2 regions of the Paenibacillus sp. FSL H7-0943 genome follow, and region 1 is predicted to be linked to the other one. Evidence: riboswitches for the same ligand, from Rfam matches in the RefSeq annotation. Region 1 holds a riboswitch; the other holds the start of a gene.
What was found. A riboswitch is a leader RNA that binds a small molecule or an ion and turns the genes downstream of it on or off. The one in region 1 is predicted to bind preQ1.
Positions count from the first base shown of each region.

Region 1 (11,605 bases):
GCGGAGTGACTGAATCGGCTTCATTTATCGCAATTCCAGTGTATTTGTTTGTGGTTTCGATTGTTGTTCTGATTATCTCCGGTATCGTTAAATATGCAATGGGTGGCGCGCATGCGAATGTTCCTGAAATAGGCAGCGCCGTATCTAATGTAAGTTTGTTTCTACTATTAAAAGCGTTTAGCTCTGGTTGTTCAGCCCTAACGGGGGTTGAGGCCGTATCTAATGCGATCCCAAACTTTAAGGCACCGGCTGAGAAAAATGCAGCCAAGACGCTAATGATCATGGGACTTATCCTTGGCTTTATGTTTACCGGAATCACTGTGCTGGCATATTGGTATGGTATTGTGCCAGATGAAAAGGCTACGGTTGTCTCTCAGATCGCTGAATCGACCTTTGGCCGTGGCGGATTGTACTTTTTCATTCAAGGGATTACAGCAGTGATTTTGTTCTTGGCAGCTAATACAGCATATTCAGCGTTTCCGCTGCTCGCCTTTATGTTTGCAAAAGATAAATATCTGCCACATGCATTTATGGTCCGTGGTGACCGCCTGGGCTTCTCAAACGGCATTATTTTTCTAGGAGTTATGTCTATCATACTTGTGACTGCATTCCATGGGAATACGGAAGGTTTGATTCCACTATATGCGGTAGGCGTGTTCATTCCTTTTACCTTATCCCAACTGGGGATGATGGTGCATTGGATCAAAACAAGACCCGCTGGATGGGTGAAAAGATTTGTAGTAAATACCATCGGTATGCTGACTACATTGACGATTACGCTTATATTTATCATTACTAAATTCTCGAGCGTATGGATGGCATTCATTTTCTTACCTGCTGTAATGTTCGTGTTCCACCGTATTCATAAGCATTATTTGAATACTGCGGATCAACTGCGTATATGTCCGGCTACTGATAAACCTGTAATTAAAGGAAGTACTGTAGTTGTTCCTGTTGCAGGGGTTACACGTGCTGTATTACATTCCATCAGCTATGCGAAGTCTCTAACAGATAATGTTGTTGCTGTGTATGTAGGCTTTGATGAAGAAGACATTCATAAGATGGAGCAACGGTGGGAGGAATGGAATCCAGGTGTACGCCTGATTGTTCTTCGTTCCAGATATCGTAGTATCATTCGTCCGTTAGTGAAGTTTATCGATACGGTAGAGTGGAAGACCGCTGCGACGGATCACATCACGATTTTGATTCCACAGTTTATTACCAAACATTGGTGGCAAGCCGTGCTTCATAATCAGACCAGCTTTTTAATCCGCTCGTATCTAATGAATCAAAAGGACGTTGTAGTAGCGACTGTCCCGTATCATTTAAATAAATAAGTAGAAGATTAAAGATGAGGTTATATCCGGAACGTTCGGAATATAACCTCTTTTGTATTTTATATGAAGGAAATTGTTGCAAATCCACAGAATTTGAAATTTATATGTTGACACAGAGAATGAGAATCAATATCATTTAAAAGTGAAGCAGAGGTAAAGGTCACCTTTGAATATCAAAGCAGTTACATATAGGAGGGTTTTTAATGTTTTGGCTTAACAGAAAAAGATCAGGAAGCATGAAAGTGACGATGAGCGGACTAATAGTGATGACGCTAATACTTTCCGCTTGTGGTAATAATAATGCTGAAAGCTCATCAAATGCAGGAACAGCGCCTACAACAGCGCCTACAGCAGAATCTACAGAGGCACCTGCTGCACCTAAGACGTTAACAGATGCAATGGGTCATAAAGTAACGATTCCGGCTAATCCACAGCGCGTTCTGGGTTCATATTTGGAAGACTCTTTGGTAACTCTGGGTGTAACTCCAGTAGCTCAATGGTCAGTTACAAACGGCGTTCAGGATTATCTGGCCACTGAATTGAAGGATGTTCCTACAATTAGTTACGACCTTCCGTTAGAGGCTGTAACCAGCTTTGCTCCGGATCTTATTATCATCCCATCGGAGTCTTCTGTTCAGAACGGGATTTACGATCAGTTGAATAAGATTGCACCCACTTATGTAATTGGGGATGAACTAAATCAAGATTGGCGCAAATCGTTGCTCAAGATGGGTGAGATTTTGAACAAAACCCCTGAAGCAGAAAAAGCCATTAAAGATTATGATGTTAAAGCAGCGGCTGCGAAAGAACAGCTTGCAGGAGCTATTGGACAAGAGTCCGCGGCTATTTTATGGTTGGTGCAAAAAAACTTCTATATTGTAGACGAAACCCGCAGCAGTGGAGCTGTATTATATACAGACCTTGGCGTAACGCTGCCTAACTTAGTAACAGAGATCCCAGTAGGAACAAGAGCAACTTGGAATCCGATCTCACTAGAGAAGCTTTCTGAGCTGACCGCAGATCATATTTTCCTTGTAAATAGTGATAAGACTGAGGGTTCGGAGATCCTAGATAGTGCAATCTGGAAGGGCATCCCAGCTGTAAAAGCTGGAAATGTGCATGAAATGAGCTCAACAAGCAGCTGGCTTTACAGTGGTGCGAACGCTGGCAGAAAAATCATTGACGATGTGCTAAAAAGTCTTGTGAAATAAAAGTCGTAATTCACCATGAATGAGACTGATCATTTCGGTGGGGAAGAGCGTGCAGATCAAGTATCTCGGGATACAAAGATCTGCACCATTTTTTTATAAACCAATCCCATAGTACGGAAAAATCGATCCTGCAATTGTACAACATAAATATTTTTGCGATAATGAGAATGATTGTTGTTATCATATAAACCATTGTAACTATTGAATAAGGAGACGACTCATGGTTTCACCCTCAGATTTCGCAAATCGTATTAAAAATGAACCCAAAAAAGCTCTACATACCCGACCGGCAGCTGCCATTGGTATTCTTATTTTTGGACTTGCTGCCATTGCCTTCGGATTGGCACTTTCGGTCTCAGTAGGTGCAGCAGATATCAAGTTAGCTACGGTATGGGAAGCTATATTTCATTTCAATCCAGATTTACAAAAACATCAGGTAATTAGAGAACTGCGATTTCCACGTGCTATTGCTGGCGCCTTAGTCGGTGCTTGCTTCGCAGTAGCAGGGGCTATCATGCAGGGGATGACAAGAAACCCGCTTGCGGATTCAGGGCTGTTAGGCTTGAATGCAGGAGCAGGGGTAGCGCTAGCCATAGTATTTGCTTTTGCACCCTCACTCTCATTCACTTCACTAATGTTGTATTGCTTTATCGGTGCCGCTGTGGCCTCTTTTATCGTATTCGGAATCGGTTCGCTTTCTTTTAATGGCCTGACCCCCTTGCGATTGACATTAGCAGGTTCGGCTGTTAGTGCTTTATTGGTTGCTATTAGTCAGGGAGTAGCTATTCTTTTCAACTTATCTCAGGACATAGCCTTCTGGTTAGCTGGTGGGATGGGTGGAGCTAGCTGGACTCAGATCAAGATTATATTCCCTTGGGTGGCCGTAGCCTTAATTGCAGCAATGATGTTATCACGATCCGTCACATTGCTCAGCTTAGGAAGAGAAGTAGCGGTTGGTCTGGGGCAGCGGACAAGGATAGTTCAATTGGCATGTATGATTGTTGTGGTTATCTTAGCTGGAAGCGCGGTTTCAACGGTTGGCCCGATTGCTTTTATAGGACTAATTATTCCACATGTTACACGTTATTTCGTTGGAGTGGACTACCGCTGGATTATCCCTTGCTCGGCAGTTCTAGGGAGCTTATTGATTATCTTTGCAGATATTGCCGCAAGAATGATAAATGCACCTTATGAGACACCGCTAGGAGCTTTAATTGCCATCATCGGCGTACCGTTCTTTATTTATTTAGCGAGTAAGCGGAAGGGGGAGCTGTAATGCCCAAATTAACCCTTACTCCAGATGAAAAAGAACGCCGCACACGCGCCTTAACGGTGTTAGCGCTCCTTGCTATACTGATCGTCGTTGTGTTTATAGTCAGTATGAATACAGGGTTTATGCGTCTATCCCCACTAGAGGTATTACATACACTCATGGGTGATGGAACACATCAGCAAAAGCTTATTTTATTTGATTTCAGATTACCCCGCATCGTAATTTCATTGTTAGTTGGAGCGGGCTTTGCAGTATCGGGCTGTATTCTACAAAGTCTCGCACGTAATGCACTCGCTGAACCGGCTACGCTGGGCATAAGTGCTGGTGCAGGTTTTGCGGTAATCATTTTTATCTCGTTTTTTCCGGCTACAACAGCAGCTCCGGTATTTGTCTTGCCTCTCCTAGCGCTTGGTGGGGCTGGCCTGACCGCAGCTTTAATCTATATTCTTGCCTACCGGAAGGCAGATGGTCTGTCTCCTACAAGGCTGATCCTTATCGGGATTGCGGTCGCTGCAGGAATCAATGCTTGCCAGCTTGTATTGGCACTTAGGCTTGATCCTAATAATTATCAATTTGTAGCTACTTGGATCGCCGGGAAAATATGGGGTGGGGATTGGAGATTCGTCCTTGCTTTGCTGCCTTGGATCGCGATTCTGTTACCGTTCGCCTTCTATAAAGCCCGGGTTCTAAATGTATTGAATCTAGGGGACCACACTTCATTAGGTCTAGGAATGCGTGTGGAGAAGGAACGTATTCTCCTTCTGGTAACAGCCGTAGCGCTTGCCGGCTCCTGCGTCGCGGTAAGCGGAGGTATTGGCTTCGTCGGCCTGATAGCACCACACCTGGCTCGCAGGCTCGTGGGACCCCGCCATCAAGTGTTATTACCTGCTAGTGCTTTGACAGGGGCGCTTCTTATGATTACCGCTGATACCATCGGCAGATGGGTGCTGCAACCTGCGGAAGTTCCGACTGGCATTGTGGTTGCGATTATTGGCGCACCTTACTTTTTATATTTACTCGCCAAGTCTAAAGCGTAAATTAGTTCATACTTAGGAGCATAGCTCCATAAAACTTTTAAGGGAGTTGTAGATCATGTCAGAACGTTTGAATACAGAAGAATTAAGTATTGGGTATGCAGAGGCTACTATAGTTAAAGGCTTGAACTTGTCTATCCCTACGGGAAAAATCACCGCACTAGTGGGCGCTAACGGCTCCGGTAAATCTACAATCCTCAAAACGATGGCCCGGATTATGAAGCCGAAGAGTGGCACCGTAATGCTGGACGGCAAATCGATCCATAACTTTTCAACTAAAGAGGTTGCTCGTCAGCTAGCGATTCTACCGCAGAACCCAACGGCTCCTGACGGTCTGACGGTATCTGAGCTGGTCAGTTACGGTCGTTTCCCTCATCAAAAGGGATTTGGCACGATGACCGCAGAGGATCGCAACATCATCTCCAACGCCATCTCTGTTACGGGCATGGAATCTTTTCATGATCGCCCTATTGACCGTCTCTCTGGTGGACAACGTCAACGCGCTTGGATCGCTATGGCGTTGGCTCAAGAAACAGATATTTTATTCCTTGACGAGCCTACAACGTTCCTAGATATGGCGCATCAGCTCGAAGTTCTTCAGCTTTTGCAAAAGCTGAATGAGGAAGAAGGCCGTACCATTATCATGGTCGTGCATGATTTGAATCATGCTACTCGTTATGCGCAGCATATGGTAGCGATTAAGTCCGGTACTGTGGTTAGCGAAGGCTCACCTACTGAGGTTATGACACCAGATGTATTGCGGGAAGTGTTTGGAATTGAAGCGGATATCGTTCCGGATCCACGTACGGGTGTGCCACTGTGTCTTCCTTACGAGCTTGCTGCCTATAAAGCTGTGTAATTATCATCTAAAATCATATAACGAACAGGCTCCCGTCATTGACAAGGGAGCCTGTTCGTTGTTACAGTTGTGGTTGCCTACAATTTCATAATAACTCTTTAAAATAGATCAAGGACCATCATTTATACATGGTTAAAGGAGCATGAAAACATGAATATTGACAAAATTCAAGATGACCTAGAGCAGCTAATGACTGCAGGAAAAGTGAAAAGTCATGAGTATTTAAAAGATCACGTGTACACTAAAATGGGCGGAAAAGCTGATATTTTGGCTGCACCAGCTACTTATGATGAAATTCAAAAGATTGTTACATATGCAGAACAAAATGGGATAACCCTTACGGTACTTGGGAATGGCTCCAATGTGATTATCCGTGATGGAGGGGTACGTGGAATCGTTCTGCAAACGGCAGGACTGACCGAAATGGGAATTCGCGACAATCTCTTATATGCGCAATGTGGTGCCAAAATAATTGATGTTTCCAGATATGCGCTTGATAAGGAGCTTACGGGTCTTGAGTTCGCCTGTGGCATTCCAGGAACAGTTGGTGGAGCGCTCTATATGAACGCAGGTGCTTATGGCGGTGAGATCAAAGATGTCCTGCATAGTGCACTAGCTATAAATAAGAACGGGCAATTGGTAACTCTGCAAGGAGATGAGCTGCAATGGGGATACAGAAAAAGTGTATTCGCAAGCGGTGAGTATATTGTACTTGAGGCCAAATTTGCTATGACTTCCGGTGATGTTTTAACGATCAAGGCAAAAATGGATGAACTAACATATTTACGTGAATCGAAGCAACCGCTTGAGTATCCATCCTGTGGGAGTGTATTTAAGCGGCCTCCAGGCCGTTTTGCAGGACAGTTAATTCAAGAGAGCGGCTTACAGGGTACAAGAATCGGCGGTGCTGAGGTATCCAAGAAGCATGCGGGATTTATTGTGAATGCAGATAATGCAACAGCCAGTGATTACATCGGGCTAATCCACCATGTAAGAGCGACTGTGAAGGATAAATTCGGTGTAGAGCTTGAAACTGAAGTGGAGATCATTGGAGAAGAATAAATGATAAGCAAAAAGAGCCCGCAGATCGCTGTGGGCTCTTTTTGCTTATCATAATCATGTTCGTTTAATCTACTGAAAGGGTGTAATTAGCTCTGTCCGTAGTTATTTCTGCCTTGCGGTCGGCTAAGTCTACGATTTGAAGACCTTCAACAGCTAAATCATAAGTGGATTGTGGCAGGGATACCAGTTCACCATCGGCGTTAAGTGTGCTGCCGAAACCTCTTAATATCAGTGCACTTCCAAGATATTCATCAATTACGTCATCTGCACTGCGGAAATCTACGGCCTCTAAATTGAAATGAACTTTATCCAGATCACGAAGTTCTTTCTTTTCAATAGCGATTGTTTCATTCAAATGATTGTTAAGCCAATCCATAAGCTGCTGTATACTTTGTTCCATAAAATGCTCCCACCCTTAGCTCGAAGATTATTATGAATAAGTTACCCTTTTCTTAGGATTTGAATCCTTTTTTTTTGCCACATCTTAATTAACTGTATGAATAATTCATGTGATTAAAAAAAGAAATTCACGACCAAATTGGCATTGTTTTTGAACTTCATAAACTCTACATACGCAGATCTATCCGCGGTAACCTGGAGTTATTTGCTGATCTATATAAGGTAACAGTAAAGAGTAGAACTTGTCAGGAGCGGGCTACCCATGGTATAGTTCAAGACGCAATATGCTTTAAGAAGAAGTCTGCGCTAAAGTTGTGCAGGAGAGGTTCGCGAACTCCCTCTATAAAAAACTAAGAATATATTAAACAGTACAAGCGGTTGCTGTCCTTTATCCGGACGTTGCTTCCGTTTCTTCTTAGTGGAGCCAAGTTTTCGAAATCTCGTTCTTCTTTCCATTACCGGCCAAGGCCGAAGGAAAAGAGAGGGGTTTTTTGTCGTGTCAGAAGGAAGATTGAAAGAGGAAATGCAGGAAGTTACTTTGCTTGGTAATCAGGGAACACAGTACAAGTTTGGTTATGATCCAGACATTCTGGAGGTGTTTGATAACAAACATCCCGGGCGTGATTATTTTGTTAAATTCAACTGCCCTGAGTTCACTAGCTTGTGTCCTGTAACGGGTCAGCCGGATTTTGCCACGCTGTATATTTCGTATATTCCTGAACAAAAAATGGTGGAATCCAAATCATTAAAGCTGTATCTGTTTAGCTTCCGCAACCATGGTGATTTTCATGAGGACTGTGTCAACATTATTATGAATGATCTGATCTCTCTGATGGATCCGCGTTACATTGAGGTATGGGGCAAGTTCACTCCGCGCGGAGGCATTTCAATTGATCCTTATTGCAACTATGGAAGACCGGGTACGAAGTATGAGGCGATGGCGGAACACCGCTTAATCAATCACGACCTCTATCCAGAAAAAGTGGACAACCGCTAAATTCCAACTTGTGATAAGGAGAGATTCATATGAACAAAAAAGCACTCGTCGTATTCAGCGGCGGACAAGATAGCACCACTTGCCTGGTTTGGGCATTGCAGCAGTATGAGGAAGTGCAGGTAGTTACCTTCAACTATAGTCAACGTCATGCGGCTGAAATCGATGTTGCAACAGAGATAGCAGCTAAGTTTAATGTAAAACAGCATATTCTTGATCTGGGGCTGCTCAATCAGCTGGCACCCAATGCACTTACCCGTCAGGATATAGATATTCTGGCTGGTGAAGGAGATGAGCTTCCAAGTACTTTCGTCGATGGACGGAATTTGTTGTTTTTATCTTTTGCCGCAATATTAGCTAAACAACTGGGGTACTCCCATATCGTCACTGGGGTTTGCCAAACGGACTTTAGCGGTTATCCGGACTGCCGTGATGTTTTTGTGAAATCATTGAATGTTACGCTGAACTTATCTATGGACTATGAGTTTGCGATCCACACTCCCCTAATGTGGCTGGATAAAAAAGAAACGTGGAAAATGGCCGATGCACTGGGGTATTTTGATTATGTTCGCGAACACACACTGACCTGTTACAACGGTATAATTGGCAGTGGCTGCGGTACTTGTCCAGCCTGTCTATTGCGTCAGCGTGGTCTTGAGCAATATGAGGCGGAGAGAATGGAGGCCGGTTCTTAATGCTTAACGAGGTTTCAGTCTGCAAAATATTTACGTTCGATGCGGCACACCAGTTAGTGGGACACAAAGGGAAATGCAGCAATCTGCACGGACATACTTATAAGCTCGAAGTAGTGCTTAAGGGCAAACCTATGGCCGCGGAAGGCCACTCGGATGAAGGTTTCGTCATTGATTTCAGCGATATCAAAATGACAGTACAACAAAGCCTTGTAGATCGTTTAGATCACGCTTTTCTTGCCATGGGAAATGAACCTGTGTTAGAGACGTTAACGAATACGGGCTCCAAAGTAGCCTTGTTGTCTTTCCGCACCACAGTAGAGAATATGTCTTCATATATTGCCTACAAGCTTAAGCAAGCAGGGTTGCCTTTGTACTCGGTAAAGCTATGGGAGACTCCAACCTCTTGGGCAGAGGTGCTGGCTGAAGATGTTCCGGATGAAGGGCCATCCTACCGTTTGTATGGAGGCTGTGATTGTGAGTAAGATTCCTGTAATTGAAATGTTCGGTCCAACTATTCAAGGCGAAGGTGCGGTAATTGGAGTGAAGACGATGTTTGTCCGCACCTATGGCTGCGATTATCGCTGCGGCTGGTGTGACTCCGCTTTTACTTGGGATGGTACGGCTAAGAATAAGGTTCGCATGATGGAAGCAGAGGAAATCATAAATGAATTATTGGCGTTAGCTGGAGATAATTTCGACTGTGTTACGATTTCAGGCGGTAATCCTGCCTTGATTGGTGAAGGAATGGGTACCTTCATCAATCTGCTTCATGAGCGTGGAATAATAGCAGCGATAGAAACTCAGGGGAGTAAATGGCAGGATTGGTTCAATGACGTGGATGTGCTGACAATCAGTCCTAAACCCCCAAGCTCAGGAATGACAACGAATTGGGAAATGCTAGATAACATCATGAGTAAGATGGAGAAACTGGGTCGTTCTACGCATAGCTTGAAGGTCGTAGTGTTTGATGATAAGGATTTTGATTATGCGAAAAACGTTCACCAGCGATATCCGAATGTGCAGCTCTTTCTGCAGCCTGGTAATGATGATGTCACGGAAGAGGGCAACATTTCTGCTCGGCTTCTGGGAAGGCTGGAGTGGTTGTTTAATAAAGTAATCGTGGATTCGGATATGAACAAGGTTCGTGTACTTCCACAGCTGCATGCATTGATCTGGCATAATAAGCGTGGCAAATAAATGATTGATGAAATCGTCCGGGTATCTGCTTACAGATACTCGGTTTTTATTTTTAACAGTTGTAACTTCTAGTAGGTAGATAGTCTGTCCCAGTTTCTGGTATGATTTTAAAAAAAGCTCTTGGAGGTTATTCATTTGGAACAATCAACAGCATTATTAATTATCGATGTTCAAGAAGCCATGTTCTCCTATGATCTAAAGCTGTACGATGAAGAGGGTGTGATGGACAGGATTGTCTCCCTTCAGCAAAAAGCTCGATTAGCAGGTACTCCTATTGTGTATATTCAACATACCGAAGATGAGGAGTACACAAAAGGTACACCCACTTGGCAGATCAGTCACCGCATCACACCGCAGGAAGGCGAAGTTATCGTTGAGAAGCCTACTTGGGATGCTTTTCACCGAACGGAACTGCAAGATGAACTCCAAAAGCTCGGGATCACGGATCTGGTGATCTGTGGGATGCAAAGTGAATTCTGTCTGGATACGACAATAAGACGCGCATACAGCATGGGATATAAAAGTGTACTGGTCTCAGACGCTCATAGCACCTTTGATAATGGGGTTCTGAGTAGTAGGGAGATCGTTAAGCATCATAATGCGATAATTGGAGGTAGATTCGCCCAGTTACGAGCTGAAAGCGAGGTTCAGTTCTAGATGAATACACCCCAGGCTGCCATGAAGCCTATTCAGCGTTCTCGCCTTAGATTGTTTGCTGGCAAACGATATTTTATTTGGAAAAGATATTTGAAATGGTGCACTGGACGAAGCAAAATAGCGAAGCAGCGTACGGATGAAACTTTAACTTATGCAGCTATGACTCATGCTACCCCGTTATTAAGAAGTCTTCGGAATGTAGATATGGTGCTTCAATACAATAAAATAACTAACTTACGGCTGGCAATTGCGAAGCTGGATGGACTTGTTGTGCAGCCGGGGGAGACTTTTTCCTACTGGAGAAGTATTGGTAAGCCCACTAAGCGAAAAGGGTATCTGGAGGGTATGGTGCTACATTATGGTGGTTTTCATTCCGGGGTTGGAGGAGGCTTATGCCAGTTGTCTAATCTGATCTATTGGATGGCACTGCATACGCCACTTACCGTTATGGAACGGCATCGTCACAGTTATGATGTATTTCCAGATGAACAACGTACGCAACCTTTTGGAAGCGGGGCGACCTGTTCTTATAACTATTTGGATCTTCAATTAAAAAATAACACCGCTCAAACGTATCAACTAAAGCTCTGGCTGGACGATAGCCATTTACACGGGGAGTGGAGATGCAATGAGCAGGCGCTTTATGATTATGAAGTATACGAAAGTGATCATAGGATTAGTCTAGAGCCTTGGGGCGGATATATACGCAGTAACAAGATCAGTCGAAAAGTATATACACGCTCTGGAGATCTAATTGGAGATGAAGCTGTAACTGATAATTACGCACTAATGATGTATTCCCCGCTTCTTCATGGATAAGAGGTTAGGACTTAGGGATATAACATAGAAAGGCATGAAAATTATATCTCTAGACCATCTCCAAAGGA
Region 1 is NZ_CP150148.1:3,729,920-3,741,524, reverse strand. Features, by position in the region: gene NSQ55_RS16305 (APC family permease) at 1-1,337, shown strand, start outside; gene NSQ55_RS16300 (iron-hydroxamate ABC transporter substrate-binding protein) at 1,541-2,548, shown strand; gene NSQ55_RS16295 (iron ABC transporter permease) at 2,769-3,824, shown strand; gene NSQ55_RS16290 (iron ABC transporter permease) at 3,824-4,858, shown strand; gene NSQ55_RS16285 (ABC transporter ATP-binding protein) at 4,914-5,714, shown strand; gene murB (UDP-N-acetylmuramate dehydrogenase) at 5,865-6,776, shown strand; gene NSQ55_RS16275 (hypothetical protein) at 6,841-7,176, opposite strand; PreQ1 riboswitch class I at 7,492-7,535, shown strand; gene queF (preQ(1) synthase) at 7,699-8,172, shown strand; gene queC (7-cyano-7-deazaguanine synthase QueC) at 8,202-8,864, shown strand; gene NSQ55_RS16260 (6-carboxytetrahydropterin synthase) at 8,864-9,346, shown strand; gene queE (7-carboxy-7-deazaguanine synthase QueE) at 9,339-10,061, shown strand; gene NSQ55_RS16250 (cysteine hydrolase family protein) at 10,197-10,718, shown strand; gene NSQ55_RS16245 (VanW family protein) at 10,719-11,537, shown strand.

Region 2 (11,605 bases), 2.3 Mb from region 1:
GCCGGAGTGTAATCTTCTATCCCATGGTAGGCGCAGCAATTGGGCTGTGTGTAGCTGCTGGAGCAGCCCTGACGGGATTGCTTTTACCTGCTTGGCCAGCAGCTGTGCTCACTCTGATTCTGTGGGTAGGCCTCACTGGCGGGTTGCATCTTGATGGCTGGATGGACAGCGCGGATGGTCTGCTCAGCTATCGGCCACGGGAGCGAGCCCTGGAGATTATGAAGGACAGCCGTGTGGGTGCGATGGGCGTACTCGCCTGCGTGCTGCTCCTGCTGTTTAAAGCATCTTTGTTGGCAGCTCTAATCGAAGGCCTCGCCTACTACGAGCTGCCGCTGCTCTTGGTACCAGCGGTCTGGAGCCGCTGGTATATGGTACGGGCAATGGTGCGTTATCCCATTGCCCGTGGAGACGAGGGGCTGGCCGCGAACTTCGCCGGCCTAGCTTCCTCGCATGAGCGGCGCGCGCTGGCAGTCGCCGCGCTGCTCTCGCTGGCCGCCGCCGCTGCGCCACTGGCGCTCGGCGCTGGCTTAGCCGCGTGGCCGCTGCATCTGGCGGCAGCTCTGCTGCTGCCGGTCGCGGCCTTGGCCTGCGGCACCGCGGCTGCACGGCGGATCAGCAGCCGGCTCGGCGGGCTCACCGGCGATGTGTACGGCGCGCTGAACGAGCTGCTGGAGGTTGTGCTGCTGCTAGTGTTATTGCTGCTCCAGCACAATTTAATGTGAGCTCCACGGGGGAACCTTGAGTGGTTTGTTGTAGGAGCTCTACGGGTGAACCTTGAGTACAATTTGTTGTGAGCAACCTTTGCGTTTTTATGAGATAGATAGGGAAGAGGGATGACATGTTATTTGCCATTCTGCTGTTTATAATTGCTGGGCTTGCTGAGATCGGTGGCGGATATTTAGTATGGTTATGGTTGAGAGAATCACGGCCACTTTGGTACGGTTTAGTGGGGTCTTTGATTCTGATAGCGTATGGGATTATCCCTACGTTGCAGAAATTCCCTTCCTTCGGTAGAGTGTATGCGGCTTACGGCGGGGTGTTTATCGTACTCGCGGTCTTATGGGGATGGCTTGTAGACAAGAAGACACCAGACGTATACGACTGGGTCGGAGCTGTTATTTGTGTGATCGGTGTATCGGTTATCCTCTGGGCACCGCGGCACTAGGTTGAGTGAGGTTTGCTTAGTCATAAAAGCTGAAAAAAGCTGAGTAACCTAGTTTTTACTAAGTGAGTAACTTGGCTCCGGACTCAGGAGACCTTATTTGCGATAAAAGGGTTAATTTGGAGCGTTTTCGGACATCAGAGGCGCTATTTGAACAAAATAGGCTGAGTCTGGGTTGATTATGAGGCAATAGCGTCTCTCGAGTCCGAAAAAGCCTCCAAATGGCAGTTTTTCGAGTAATAGCGGCATCTGAGTCCGCAAGCCAGCAGCAAATGGCGTGCTGAGTCTAAGTGAGAGCTTCGCGCAAGCTAGCGCATGTAGCCGAGTCTATTGCTGTAGGTAGCATCGACGGATGAACTTTGAGTAATTTGCTGTAGGTAGCATCGACGGATGAACTTTGAGTAATTTGCAGTAGGTAGCATCCACGGAGGAACTTTGAGTAATTTGCTGTTGGTAGTGCCACGGAGGAACTTTGAGTAATTTGCTGTTGGTAGCGCCACGGAGGAACTTTGAGTAATTTGCTGTAGGTAACTTGGCTCCGGACTCAGGAGATCTTATTTGCGATAAAAGGGTTAATTTGGAGCGTTTTCGGACACCAGAGGCGCTATTTGAGCGAAATAGGCTGAGTCTGGGTTGATTATGAGGCAATAGCGTCTCTCGAGTCCGAAAAAGTCTCCAAATGGCAGTTTTTCGAGTAATAGCGGCATCTGAGTCCGCAAGCCAGCAGCAAATGACGCGCCGAGTCTAAGCGAGAGTATCGCGCAAGCCAGCAGCAAATGACGCGCCGAGTCTAAGCGAGAGTATCGCGCAAGCCAGCAGTAAATGACGCGCCGAGTCTAAGCGAGAGTATCGCGCAAGCCAACGCCAAATGACGCGCCGAGTCTAAACGAGAGTATCGCGCAAGCCAGCAGCAAATGGCGTGCCGAGTCTAAACGAGAGTATCGCGCAAGCCAGCAGCACATGACGCGCCGATTCTAAGCGAGAGCTTCGCGCAAGCCTAGCGTATGCCCCCAAGTCTAAGCGAGCCATCGCAAACTAAAAACCCCCGTTCAACACTTTCGTGTGAACGGGGGTTTTAATTTACAAGCGTTAAATCTTAAATTGCTGCACAGCTTCTTGGAGTTTCTTGGCTTGCTCATACAGATGTTTAACGGTTTCTGCATGGCCTTCCAGTTCGACGCGCTGCCGCTCTGAGTTAGCAGCGAGTGTGTCCGCACTTTCTTGCGATCTTGATGTAATTTGTGCAGTTTCTTCGACGGAAGCACTGACTTCTTCTGTACTTGCTGAGATTTGCTGTGTAGCCGCAGATACGGATTGGATGCTGTGATTGATGCTTTGGATAAGAATCAGGAGGTGATTAAAGGCATCACCTGCTTCTGCTACTTTGCCGACTCCAGAGGCAACCTCAGAATTCACGTGGTTCATCTCGGTAACGGAGCGGCTCATATCTTCTTGAAGCCCAAGTAGGAAGTCACGGATCTGTTCGTTTGCGTTACGGGATTGTTCAGACAGCTTGCGTACTTCTCCCGCAACAACAGCAAAGCCGCGTCCATGCTCTCCTGCGCGTGCAGCTTCAATTGAAGCATTCAGCGACAGCATTTGGATCTGTTTCGTAATTTCAGTAATACTGTGAACGACTTCTCCGATCATTACTGAACGCTCATTCATGATTTGTAATTGATCCAGCGACTGTAGGGAAGCACGTTCAACCTGGCGCATTTGCAGCACAGCGCTTTGAGCAATTTCATTACCGCCACTTGCTTCAGCGGAAGCCTCACTGATTTGCTCCGTGACTTCATTCGCTGCTGAGGCAATACTTTGAATGCCTAAATTGATTTCTTCCATTGCTCTCGAGTTATCTGATGCACTGCTAGCGATAGTCGTACTACCTTTGCCGATTTCTATTACCGATGAGCTGGAGTGTTCCGCCATATCATTGAGAACCTCAACACGTTCTTTTAAAGAGTTGGAATCCGCAACGACAGTATTAGAGGTTACCAGTACATGTCCAATCATTTCTTTCAGGCGTTGGGTCATCGCTTGGAAGCTTACGGACAACTGTGCAACTTCGTCATTTCCTTTAACTGATAATTCTTCGGTGAAATCTCCCTCTGCGAGCCGGGCACTATAAGCTGCCAGTTTTGAGATTGGACGTGTTATACGCACACTCATGAACCATGCACCAGTTAGGCCGATGATCAACGTCAGAAGTGTGATTCCGGCACTTGTCCATAGAATACTGTCTGTTTTTTCTTGAATGAAGCTTACGTCACTGCTTACACCGATAACCATCGTACTTCCGGGAATACCGATATAAGCTGTTTTATGTATACCATGTGCGTCGCTATATGTATCGCTTAGTCCAGTTTTTCCTTTAGAGGCTTGTTGCATTGCAGAGGATACGGTGACACTTTCTGCCCGTTGCAATTTTGCATCGTGATCTGCGGATAGAATCTCAGCTTCTTTCCCTTTCAGATTGACCAGAAAAATGGTTTCCACTCCATGTTGTTTCCTCTTTTCCTGAAAATAGAACTCGAGATTGGTGGCAGACTGATCGTTCTTATTTAGGGTTTGCTGGGCGTGCATTACGTTGAGATTCTTATATACGTCCTGAGCAGCGGCAGTAAGGATTTTGTTAATCTGCGGCATAACATAGCTGTTGAAGATACTGATAGAGATAAAATAGAAGCTGGTGCTTAACAAAAGAGACGTGAGCAACAGAACAACAAATAATAAACGCGTAAATTTGCGACTGATCGAATGCTTGATACGAAACATATCGTTCTCTCCTTTTTTTATGGACGGTGAGGTCATTTCTTTTTTGGTCTTCACTAGATACTCCATGCCAACTGCTGGAAATTGGCGACCCGAGATATATTCCATAGTTATGTCATATTTCTACTAAATGGATCGGGAATAAGGTGTTTGATACTATTCTATAGAATTAACCTCTGGATGAATAGTGAAAGTTTTGTCCTATAGAGCATTTTTTTCTGAAAAAAATGAATTATTGCTGACTATTTTAGATAATTGGCGAAAAAAAAGAAATGGAACTACCAATTTCATATAAAAATATTATTTTTATGGATTGTTAAGCGCTATTGTGATAGAGTATTAATGTTTTGTTCCGAAAATTTAATATTGTAAGCCGCGGTTCGTAACCATCCCGCGTAAACAAAACTAGGAGGAATTTCAGTAATATGTTTAATTTGCTGTGGGGAGTTTTATTTGTTATTGTCAATTTTGCTTTTTTTCTACTCTGTTACCGCTTGTTCGGGAAAAGTGGAATGTATGCCTGGGTAGGTATTGCTACTGTAATTGCTAACATTCAGGTAGCTAAGACGATTGCTATGCCATTTGATATTGTGATGACACTCGGAAATACGATGTATGTCACTTTATATATGACCAGCGATTTACTTAATGAGAAGTACGGAAGAGCGGAAGCACGTAAAGCGGTCTGGTTTGGTTTCTTCACCTTGCTTATGACTACTGTCATTATGCAGATGGTATTAGTATTTAAGCCGCAGGAGACCGATATCGCTCAGTCTTCTTTGGAGACGATTTTTGGGCTGATGCCTCGACTAGCTTTGGGTAGTCTTACTGCTTACTTCATTAGTCAGTTCCTAGATGTTCGGTTGTACTCTTGGATTCGTAAATATTACAGCACCTCAAGTCAGCTGTGGATTCGTTCCAACGGTAGTACGATGATTAGCTCCTTTGTGGATACACTTATTTTCTGTACCATTGCGTTTGCGGGCTTGTATGACTGGAATGTATGGCTTGAAATTTTGCTTACGACTTATCTAGCGAAGTTCTTACTAACCGCAGTAAGCACACCTATCTTATATATCGCCCGAACCTTTACTTTTGCTGAAGAGGGTTCACCATCATCCGTTCAAAAGAAGGACTAAACAACAATACAGCCAGCGCGTACCGATCATAATCGATGCGTGCTGGCTGTTTTTTCGTTGTAAGATGGACTTAATCGTTACATGAAAGATGTGTACATAAAAATAATATAAAGCTAAAATAAGCTATCGTAACAATTCTAGCGGGTTAGTTTAACAGGAGCGCCTGCGATGGCGCTTATCACATATCCTTTAGTTTGGGCTGGACTTGCGGGGCAGTCCGATTGAAGAGAATGTATATAATCGGTAGTCACAGAAATTACGAACAGGTGTGATCAGGATGAATCTAGTAATTCCTATACTGCGTCATGCAGCACAGCAGCCCGACAGCATTGCCTTAACCCATGACCAAGCAAGTCATACCTATGCCACATTAGTAAAAACGATGCGGAGAATCGCGAATGGCTTACAGCAAAAGGGTCTGAGGCATGACAAAATCGCGATTTTATCTACGAATCGTATTGAATTTGTTGAGGTTTTTTTGGGGGCGATTTATGCGGGCTGTGTTCCCATTCCCTTAGATCCCAAATGGAGTGCTAATGAACTGCAGGTTATTATAGAGCAGTGCCAGCCGACAATGATTTTTGCCGAGCCGGAAGCCGCAAAGAATCTGGTTTTCAAGGATCAAACGATCCCAACTCTGACCTTCTCAAATGAACGAACAGGTTCCTATGATCAGTGGCTGGCTGCCCTGAAGCCGGAGGCTGAGTTGGATGAGACGAATGAATTATTATTTATTGGCTTTACTTCAGGCACAACCGGATTGCCCAAAGGTTATATGCGTACCCATTTATCATGGTTAAAAAGCTTTGAGGTCTCGAATATTGCTTTTGAATTGGACGCTATGAAGGATGTTTTGGCACCAGGTCCATTTGTGCATTCCCTATCCTTATTCGCCGTAATGCAGAGTCTATATGGTGGAGCAACCTTTCATATCACACAAAAATTTAGTGCCACGCAGGTGTTAGAGTTGTGCCAGCAAATTGCGGGCGTGGTGCTGTTCGTCGTACCAACAATGATCGAATCCATGATGCAGCAGGCTGTACCTGGGCAGATACAGATTGATGCGATTATTAGCTCAGGTGCAAAGTGGTCGGAGTTGTCCAAGAAAAGGGGCATGGAAGTGTTTGGTGGAGCGCGGCTTTATGAATCCTACGGTTCTTCAGAAGCGAGCTATATTAGTTATTTGGATGTTCTGACCGAGCATAATCCGACCTCTGTAGGCAAACCTTATCCCGGGGTGCAAATTTCCATTCGTGATGACCAGTTCCGGGAAGTCCCTCCTGGGGAGATTGGGCAGCTATATGTGCGTAGTGATATGATATTTTTAGGCTACCATCAATTGCCTAATGAGACAGCAGCAGCTTTTAGAGAGGGATGGCTTGTTTTAGAAGACTATGTTTATCAGGATGAAGCTGGTTATTTATATATGGCGGGACGTTTGAAGAATAAAATCATATCCGGAGGGCTGAACGTTTATCCGGAAGAAATAGAGAGGGTGCTGGAGTTTCTTCCGGAAATAGATGAAGTGATGGTGCTTGGCGTGCCTGACGATTACTGGGGAGAACAGCTGATAGCCCTCGTGAAGTGGAGCGGAGAACAGCATTTATCTGTCGAAGAAATTAAGAATTATTGCCGCCAGTATTTAGCGAGCTACAAAGCGCCGAAGCAGCTGCTAACCGTGGATGAATTTATCTATACAAGTAGCGGGAAAATTGCCCGGCAAGCGATGAAAGACTATGTGAAAAGAGCGATGATATGATAGAAGCAGTAATTGTCATGGCAAAACGTACACCGGTTGGCAGAATGGGTGGCTTATTAAGTACACTTGAGCCGGAGGCATTACTGGCGCCGCTTATTCAGCATATTGTAGCCGAAACGAACTTGCCTAAAGAACTGATTGATGATGTCATTATTGGGAATGTTGTGGGCCCAGGAGGTAATATTGCCCGGGTAGCTGCGCTTGAAGCGGGGCTGCCTGTTTCGGTTCCGGGTGTCACCGTGGATCGTCAGTGCGGATCTGGGCTAGAGGCAATTAATATAGCAGCAAGACTGATTCAAAGCGGCGCTGGTGAGATTTATTTAGCAGGTGGTGTCGAAAGTACGAGCCGTGCTCCATGGAAAATGGCTAAACCACAGACGTTAATGGGGGTTCCACAGCTGTATACCCGTGCACATTTTACGCCTAGCTCTTACGGTGATCCGGATATGGGAATTGCTGCAGAGAATGTAGCTAGGAAATACGGGATTTCTCGAGAAGAGCAGGATCAATATGCCTTAAAAAGCCATCAAAAGGCGGTTCATGCTCAGCAAAGTGACCGGTTTCAGCAGGAGATAGTACCTCTTCAGGTAGAGGGGCAGTGGGTGAGCACCGACGAATGTCCTCGGGCAAATACGAGTCTGGACAAGCTGCAAAAGCTGCCGCCAATTTTTGAAGAAAAGGGTACCGTCACTGCTGGAAATGCCTGTCCTATTAATGATGGCGCAGCGCTTCTATTAATGATGTCTCGTGAGAAATGCCAGCAGCTTAAGCTTACCCCTATTTTGCGGGTCGTGGATGCGCAAGCTGCGGGTGTAGATCCGAATTATTTGGGTATGGGGCCTGTACCAGCTGTGCAAAAGGTGTTAAAACGCCAAAAGCTTACCGTTGCCGATTTAGATATCGTAGAGTTTAACGAAGCTTTTGCTTCACAAGTATTGGCATCACTGAACGAGCTTCAAATTCCACAGGAAAAGGTCAATCTTGGCGGGGGGGCATTAGCAATAGGCCATCCATACGGAGCTTCCGGGGCTATTTTAATGACTCGCTTATGTGCTGAAATGCAACATGCCCCTTACCAACGAGGGCTTGCTACTCTGGGAATCGGCGGCGGGATAGGTCTGGCAACACTCGTGGAGGTTATAGAATGAACAGTGTCCGACATCAGATCCATATGACTGCTGAATGGATTTCGGACTACGCACAGAGTATTGAAGCACCCTTGCAGACGATAAATGGAAAGCTGATCGCTCCTGCGACGATGCCTATTATTTTCTGGCAAGACTTCGATATTCCTTGGTTAATCATCGGTGAACCCTTGCTTCACGGCACTCAGAAATTTTCATATCAAGCTCCGATTACGGCGGGGATGATTTTGGATTGTGAATTAGCGTTAACGGGCGAGGTGCAAAAAGAAGGCAGACAGGGTAAACTGACTTTTTACACACATACGCTGGTTTGTAGGTGTGAGGGTAAGCTAATAGTCACCGCAGAAACGGTGTTAATTCGGGTAGGTGATGATCATGATGAAAAAGTGCATAACAGCTGAGGCTATCCGGCAATATGCAGCTGCTTCCCAAGATTTGGAGCCTATACATCTAGATGCAGAGGCCGCAGCCAAGGCTGGTTTGGAGCGACCCATCGCACATGGGATGTATCTTATGGGATTAGCCCAATCTTTGTATATTGCTGAGCACCCTACACAGTGGATCACTCAATATGATATGAAATTTCATAAGCCAATAGAGGTCGATAGTGTCGTGATTTTTGATTTTGCAGCGGACGATTGCTTTGTGAAAGTGATCCTTACAACAGAAGCTGGCGATGTTATTGCTGCGGGAGCTTTTGCAGTGAAAGAGGTGTAGCGATGAATAAAGTGGCCTTAATTACTGGAGCAACAAGAGGGATCGGACGTAGTATCGCCATGCAGCTTGGCAAGTCAGGTTATATAGTGGTTGTAAATGGTACGAAACAAGTCTTAATTGATGAGGTTGTGCGCGAGATCCGCCAGGCAGGCGGAGAGGCGCTAGGGTACGCTGCTAATGTAGCCGATTCCGTCGCAGTCACTGCCATGGTAGATGAGGTCATTGCCCGATACGGTCGTATCGAGGTATTGATAGCTAACGCGGGAATTGTGCAGGATCAGAAATGTCAACGTATGACGGATGAACAGTGGAAGAATGTTCTGGATGTGCATTTAAATGGCACTTATTATTGCATTCAACGAGTATTACCACATATGCGTGAAACAGGTGGGGATATCCTGTTGATGACCTCTGCTGCTGGACTAGCAGGTTCCGTAGGTCAGGTGAATTATAGTGCAGCCAAGGCTGGAATACTGGGCATGATGTGGACGCTCGCAGCAGAGCTGAAACGTGACCAGATTAGGGTCAATGCGATTTCTCCAGCGGCATTAACGGATATGACCAGACCTATAATTGACCATTTGAAGGAGAAACATGCCAGTCGTAATGAACCTTTGCCTGATTTTTGGAGAATAGGTGACGCTGAGGCTATTGCTTCCTTCGTGACTGCATTGTTGAGGGAGTCCGACGCGGATTTAACCGGTGAAATCTTTGCTGTGAATGGATCAAAAGTGACAAAATGGGAGAAGCCTGCACCTGCATTTTCCGAGAGTAGCATTGAGGCATTTTTTGCTGCTTGGCACCGTCAAAAGGGGACTGAATAAATGCTTACCTTCGATCAAGTTTGTTTTTATTATAAAAAAGGACAACCTCTTCTGGAGGATATTAGCTTTACGATAGACGCAGGGGAGTTTGTGGCGATAGTCGGGGCGAATGGTTCTGGCAAATCCACTATTGCAAAGCTCATGGACGGACTGCTGCTGCCGCGAAAAGGGACTGTACAATTTAAGAGCTTGGACACAGCAAAACCAACGGATCTTGCGGAGATTCATCAGCAAATCGGTTTTGTTTTTCAGAATCCAGAGGATCAATTTATCACCACAACCGTTATGGATGAGGTGCTTTTTGGTTTGGAGAATATCCGTGTGCCGAGGGAGGAAATGCGCAGCCGATTGGATCATGCCTTACAGGCCGTTCATATGGAGGATTATCTGGAAGCTATGCCACATCAGCTATCTGGAGGCCAAAAGCAACGTGTCGCTATCGCAGCTATATTGGCGATGCGCCCGCAAGTCATTATTTTTGACGAGGCTACCTCAATGCTTGATCCCCAGGGAAGACAGCAGGTTCTTTCCATCATGCAAGAGCTGCATCGTCAAGGCCTGACGCTTATTCATATCACCCACCATATGGAGGAAGTGTTTGCAGCAGAACGCGTATTGCTCCTGCACCAAGGACGACTTGAGTTTGATGGCGATCCACTGACTTTTTTTGAAACCATGCCTGTTGCGGACTATCAATTACAACTGCCCTTCGCAGTGCGTGTACATACATTGCTCCATTCAGCAGCACCGCTAACAGCCGATTGGAAGGGGATAATTCGATCACAATGGTCTACCAATTAAAAAATCTAAGTGTGAACTATGCCGATCATGTGGCTTTGCGCAATATAAACTGCACTATTCCTGAAGGCAAATGGATTTCTATTATCGGTCCAACAGGCGCAGGAAAGTCTACCTTTGTCAAAGTGCTGAAGGGCTTGATTCCCACCGCAAAAGGAGATTATTGGATTAACCAGCAGCCTGCCAGCAGAGATGCTAAAGGACGCTTAAAGGTTGTCCCCGAGTTGGGTTTCGTTTTTCAATATCCGGAGCATCAGCTATTCGAAACAACGGTGCATAAGGAGCTTGCTTTTGCTCTGAATCAGCAGGGTGCTTCACGTCAGCAAATTACAGAGGCGATTGAAATGATCTTGCCGCAAGTGGGTTTGCCAGAGGGGATTCTCCCGTTAAATCCATTCCAATTAAGCGGTGGAGAAAAGCGCCGTGTGGCCATTGCCTCCGTGCTGATGACAAATCCGAAGCTGCTGATATTGGATGAACCGACAGCGGGTCTCGATCCAGCTAGCCAAGTGTCTTTGCTGAGGCTACTAAAGGAATGGCAGCAACAAGACAATCGCACCATCCTCTTCGTTTCGCATCAGATGGGTGATGTTGCCGAATTCTCAGATGAGGTCATGGTTTTTCATGAAGGTCAGTTAAAAGGGCATCATGATACCAGAACATTGTTTCTGGAAAAGGAAGAATTACTGCTGGAACTTGGACTATCCTTGCCTGAACCCGTACAGCTCTTGAAGCTAGTGGAGGAATTATCTGGTCAGAAGATTGAAGTTGCCAGCTGTAAAGAGCAGGATATCTTCGAAGCGATTTTGCCGATTTGGCATTCGAGGGGGCAAGGGCATGGCTGATTCCGTATTAGTCGGTCAATATGTGGAGACGCATTCGATTGTTCATCGTTTAGATCCTCGTACAAAGCTTGTAAGTATCGTGATGCTCATGCTTAGCTTTATGATGCTTGGTACGGGGCTTAGTTATGTTGTTGCAACCTTTTTTGTATTGGGATTGTTACTACTGTCTAAAGTTCCTGTGCATTTTTTTTGGCGAGGGCTACGGCCGGTATTATTTATTTTATTATTTACTTTTGTTTACAATGCTGTGTTCACCAAGGGGACGATTCTCTGGTCATGGTTTTTTATCGAGGTGACTGAAGAGGGATTGCGGATAGGATTACGTTTTGTATGGCGGATTATATTGCTCATCTTGTTAGCCTCAATTCTGACATTAACTACTAAACCGCTAGACTTAGCTTATGGTCTGGAGAAGCTGCTTGCCCCTCTGTCCAAATTGGG
Region 2 is NZ_CP150148.1:1,417,296-1,428,900, forward strand. Features, by position in the region: gene cobS (adenosylcobinamide-GDP ribazoletransferase) at 1-722, shown strand, start outside; gene NSQ55_RS06225 (YnfA family protein) at 839-1,165, shown strand; gene NSQ55_RS06230 (methyl-accepting chemotaxis protein) at 2,252-3,940, opposite strand; PreQ1 riboswitch class I at 4,307-4,352, shown strand; gene NSQ55_RS06235 (queuosine precursor transporter) at 4,363-5,076, shown strand; gene NSQ55_RS06240 (AMP-binding protein) at 5,354-6,835, shown strand; gene NSQ55_RS06245 (thiolase family protein) at 6,832-7,983, shown strand; gene NSQ55_RS06250 (MaoC family dehydratase N-terminal domain-containing protein) at 7,980-8,381, shown strand; gene NSQ55_RS06255 (MaoC family dehydratase) at 8,356-8,697, shown strand; gene NSQ55_RS06260 (SDR family NAD(P)-dependent oxidoreductase) at 8,700-9,521, shown strand; gene NSQ55_RS06265 (energy-coupling factor transporter ATPase) at 9,522-10,322, shown strand; gene NSQ55_RS06270 (ATP-binding cassette domain-containing protein) at 10,307-11,164, shown strand; gene NSQ55_RS06275 (energy-coupling factor transporter transmembrane component T) at 11,157-11,605, shown strand, end outside.
Region 2: linked by a shared signal. The riboswitch ahead of NSQ55_RS06235 (queuosine precursor transporter) and the one ahead of queF (preQ(1) synthase) in region 1 are both predicted to bind preQ1.